Regions from separate parts of the Streptomyces sp. NPDC056480 genome, predicted to be linked through region 1. Evidence: riboswitches for the same ligand, from Rfam matches in the RefSeq annotation. Region 1 holds a riboswitch; the other holds the start of a gene.

Region 1 (2,380 bases):
CCCGGCGGGCGGCGGAGTCGGTCGGCGGCTGACGGGCGGGGCCCGCCGCACGGGTCAGACCGGGAGACCGGGGGCCGGGAAGGCGGTCATGAGGTCGGCGACCTCCGCGCGGACGGCGGCGAGGGCCTGCTCGTCGCCCGCTCCGGCGGCCGCGACACCGCGGTCGATCCAGTCGGCGACCTGGTCCATGTGCTCCGTGGTGAGGCCGCGGGAGGTGAGGGAGGGGGTGCCGATGCGGATGCCGGAGGGGTCGAACGGCTTCCGGGGGTCGTAGGGGACGGTGTTGTAGTTGACGACGATGCCCGCCCGGTCGAGGGCCTTCGCGGCGATCTTCCCCGGGACCTGCTTGGGCGTGAGGTCCATCAGGATCAGGTGGTTGTCGGTGCCGCCGGAGACGAGGTCGAAGCCGCGGGCGAGGAGTGCCTCGGCGAGGGCCTTGGCGTTGGCGACGACGGCATGGGCGTAGTCGCGGAAGGAGGGCAGGGACGCCTCGCGGAGGGCGACGGCGATGGCGGCGGTGGTCTGGTTGTGCGGGCCGCCCTGGAGTCCGGGGAAGACGGCCTTGTCGAGGGCCTTGGCGTGCTCCTCGCGGGACATCAGCATGGCGCCGCGCGGGCCGCGCAGGGTCTTGTGGGTGGTGGTGGAGATGACGTCCACGTGCGGGACCGGGGACGGGTGGGCGCCGCCCGCGATCAGGCCGGCGATATGGGCGACGTCGGCGACGAGCACGGCACCGGCCTCGCGGGCGATCTCGCCGAAGGCGGCGAAGTCGATCGTGCGGGGCAGCGCGGTGCCGCCGCAGAAGATCACCTTGGGGCGCTCCTTGAGGGCGAGCTCGCGGACCTCGTCGAAGTCGATGAGGCCCGTGTCCTGGCGGACGCCGTACTGGACGCCGCGGAACCACCTGCCGGTGGCGGAGACGCCCCAGCCGTGGGTGAGGTGGCCGCCCATGGGCAGGGCCATGCCCATGACGGTGTCGCCGGGCTCGGCGAAGGCGAGGTAGACGGCGAGGTTGGCCGGGGAGCCCGAGTAGGGCTGGACGTTGGCGTGGTCGACGCCGAAGACGGCCTTGGCGCGCTCGACGGCGAGGGTCTCGACCTGGTCGATGTTCTGCTGGCCCTCGTAGTAGCGGCGGCCGGGGTAGCCCTCGCTGTACTTGTTCTGGAGGACGGTGCCGGAGGCTTCGAGGACGGCGGCGGAGACGTAGTTCTCGCTGGGGATGAGGCGCAGGGTCTCGGCCTGGAGGCGTTCCTCGGCACCGACGAGGGCGGCGAGCTCGGGGTCGGCGGCGGCGAGCGCGGGGTGGGTGTACTGGTGCTGCGGCGTGGTCATGGTGGTGTCCTCCGGGCGTCGGCGGGTCCCGGGGCACTGCGTGAGAGGCGCGGCGCCACGCGGGACTTCGGTCCCGTGACGCCCAGGCGGGCGGCGTCTCGTGTGGTCTGCCGCGCACGGCTCCCCCGGGGTCGCTTCCCCGTGCGCCAGTCGCCGTGCGTGTTTTCAGAGTAGCGGGCGCGCCGCGCGCGAGGTTTCCCGGTCCGGCATCCGAGCGACGATAGAAACAGGGGCCACACCCCCTCGTCGGGGTCACCCCCCGAGCCGCAGGACGAACGGAGATCCCGTGTCGAGCACACAAGACGCGATCGCTTCGGCGGAGGCGCACAGCGCTCACAACTACCACCCCCTGCCGGTCGTCGTCGCCTCGGCGGACGGCGCCTGGATGACCGATGTCGAGGGGCGCCGCTATCTCGACATGCTCGCCGGTTACTCGGCGCTCAACTTCGGGCACGGCAACCGGCGTCTGATCGACGCGGCGAAGGCCCAGCTGGAGCGGGTGACGCTGACGTCGCGCGCCTTCCACCACGACCGGTTCGCCGAGTTCTGCACCCGGCTCGCCGAGCTGTGCGGGAAGGAGGCGGTGCTGCCGATGAACACCGGCGCGGAGGCGATCGAGACGGCCGTGAAGACCGCCCGGAAGTGGGGGTACGAGGTGAAGGGCGTGCCGGACGGGCACGCGAAGATCGTGGTGGCGGCGAACAACTTCCACGGCAGGACGACGACGATCGTCAGCTTCTCCACGGACCATGAGGCGCGGGGCCACTTCGGTCCGTACACGCCGGGGTTCGAGATCGTGCCGTACGGGGACCTGACGGCGATGGAGGCGGCGGTCACCGAGAACACGGTGGCGGTGCTGCTCGAACCGATCCAGGGCGAGGCGGGGGTCCTGGTCCCGCCGGCGGGCTATCTGACGGGGGTCCGGGAGCTGACCCGCCGGCGGAACGTGCTGTTCGTTGCGGACGAGATCCAGTCGGGTCTGGGCCGGACGGGCCGGACGTTCGCGTGCGAGCACGAGGGCGTGGTGCCCGACGTGTACGTGCTGGGG
Region 2 (2,380 bases), on a different contig from region 1:
GCGAGGAGAACGGCGATGGTCATGGGACCGACGCCGCCCGGAACGGGGGTGATGAGGGAGGCGCGCTCGGCGGCCGATGCGAAGTCGACGTCGCCGATGTTGCCCGGGTTGTAACCGGCGTCGATGACGACGGCGCCGGGCTTGATGTCGGCGCCCTTGATGAAGTTCGGCTTGCCGACGGCGGCCACGAGGACGTCGGCCTCGCGGACGACGGAGGAGAGGTCCTCGGTGCGGGAGTGGCAGTAGGTGACCGTGGCGTCGCGGCCGAGAAGGAGGAGCCCGGCCGGCTTGCCGAGGATCGCGCTGCGGCCCACGACGACGGCGCGCTTGCCGCGGAGTTCCACGTCGTACGCGTCGAGGAGGCGCATGATGCCGCCGGGCGTGCAGGAGACGAAGCCGGGCAGGCCGAAGCCCATGGCGGCGAAGGAGGCCATGGTGACACCGTCGACGTCCTTCTCCGGGGCGATGGCCTCGAAGGCGGCGCGCTCGTCGATGTGCGGGCCGACGGGGTGCTGGAGGAGGATGCCGTGGACCTCGGGGTCCTGGGAGAGGGCCGTGATCGCGGCGACGAGTTCCTCGGTCGTCGTGGTGGCGGGCAGTTCGACGTGCTTGGAGCGGATTCCGGCCTTCGCGCAGCGGTTCTGCTTCATCTTCACGTACGTGACCGAGGCCGGGTCCGCACCGACCAGGACGGTCGCGAGACACGGCGTGACACCGGTGCGACGGGTGATCTCGGCGGCGCGGGCGGCGGTCTCCTCGACCGTACGGCGGGCGAGGGCCGTTCCGTCCATGAGGGTGGCGGTGCTGGTGGACATGGCAACTCCTGGGCGTCGTCTCTGACAGGTGATTCGCCCAGGCGCACGGCATCGGTACGGTCGCGCCGGTCGAGCACGCCCCCGCCGGGCCGCTCCCCGGTGGTGATCCACCTCAAGCGCCAGTCACGGCCCGAGCCCTACTGTACGTGAGCGGTCGGGGGCCGGTCCCGGACAGGGTGAGCGGGACGGGCTGTCCAGGCGCTTGTCGACGGGGCCCCCGCGCATCACGATGAGCCGGACGGGCCGGGACGACCTCGACGAGGAGGCCGAGTTGAGCGACGCGTGGGTGGCCGGACGGACCGAGCAGGCGGACGGGACGGCCAGTGGCGGCGAGGAGGCGGGGACCGCGCCGTCGTCCCCGTCGTCCCCGTCACCCCCGTCATCCCTGTCGGCCGCGAGATCCCGACCCGCCGGGCCGGCGGCGCCCGACCTCCTCCCTCTCGAGGCCCCCGGCTCCGGGCAGATCCGGCCGCTGGTCGCCGCTTCGTGGCGGCGTTCCGCACGCGCGCGCGTGAGTCCGGACGGAGCGGCCCGGGTGGAGCTGGACGAGGACGAGCTCGCCGAGTTCCGGGACGGCCATCCGCTGGCGGCGGCGATGCCGGTGATCCGGGAGCTGATGGGGGCGTACGCGACGGACGGGGAACATCTCCTCGCGGTGTGCGACGCCGCCGGCCGGATGCTGTGGGTCGAGGGCCACCCGGCCACGCTGCGCAAGGCGCGGGGGATGAACTTCGTGGCCGGGGCCCGCTGGTCGGAGGCGGCGGCCGGGACGAACGCGCCCGGCACGGCCCTCGCCGTCGACCGGCCGGTCCAGGTGGTCGCCGCCGAGCACTTCCGGCACCCGGTACGGGCCTGGACCTGCGCCGCCGCCCCCGTGCACGACCCGCACAGCGGGCGGGTGCTCGGCGCGGTCGACATCACGGGCGGGAGGCGGCTCGCGCATCCGCACAGTCTGGGCTTCGTCCAGGCGGTGGCGCGGGCGGCGGAGTCGCAACTCGCGCTGCTCGGGCCCGCGCCGGGGGCGGGCGGCGCGAGCCTCGCGGCGCTCGGCCGCGACGAGGCGTCGCTGTCGCTCGGCGGCCGACGGGTCCGGCTGAGCCGCCGGCACAGCGAGATCCTGGTCCTGCTCGCGCACCGCCCGGAGGGGATCGGCGGCGACGAGCTCCTCACCCTCCTGTACGAGGACGAGTCCGTCACGCCGGTGACGCTGCGGGCGGAGCTGTCGCGGCTCCGGGCGCTGCTGGGGCCGGATGTGTTGCGCTCGCGCCCGTACCGGCTGGCGGGTGGGGTGGACGCGGACTTCGCGGCGGTGGACCGGCGGCTCGCCTCGGGTGCCGTCGCGGCGGCGGCCGGGGAGTACGCGGGCCCGCTGCTTCCCTCCTCGCTCGCCCCCGGGGTCGTACGGCTGCGGGAGCGGCTCGCGAGCCGGCTGCGGGCGGCGCTGGTGGACCGGGCCGATCCCGGGCTGCTCGCGGACTGGGCGTACAGCAGCTGGGGCGAGGACGACCTGGTGGTCTGGCGGGCGTTGTGCGCGGCGGTTCCGGCGGCTCGGCTCCCGCCCGTAC

Evidence for each region. A riboswitch is a leader RNA that binds a small molecule or an ion and turns the genes downstream of it on or off. The one in region 1 is predicted to bind ZMP and ZTP.
Region 2: linked by a shared signal. The riboswitch ahead of ACFQ79_RS11715 (bifunctional 5,10-methylenetetrahydrofolate dehydrogenase/5,10-methenyltetrahydrofolate cyclohydrolase) and the one ahead of glyA (serine hydroxymethyltransferase) in region 1 are both predicted to bind ZMP and ZTP.

The regions. Positions count from the first base shown of each region.
Region 1 is NZ_JBHTSA010000026.1:71,420-73,799, forward strand. It holds gene ACFQ79_RS14670 (hypothetical protein) at 1-32, shown strand, start outside; gene glyA (serine hydroxymethyltransferase) at 55-1,332, opposite strand; ZMP/ZTP riboswitch at 1,406-1,496, opposite strand; gene rocD (ornithine--oxo-acid transaminase) at 1,619-2,380, shown strand, end outside.
Region 2 is NZ_JBHTSA010000019.1:86,274-88,653, reverse strand. It holds gene ACFQ79_RS11715 (bifunctional 5,10-methylenetetrahydrofolate dehydrogenase/5,10-methenyltetrahydrofolate cyclohydrolase) at 1-815, opposite strand, end outside; ZMP/ZTP riboswitch at 844-952, opposite strand; gene ACFQ79_RS11710 (GAF domain-containing protein) at 1,045-2,380, shown strand, end outside.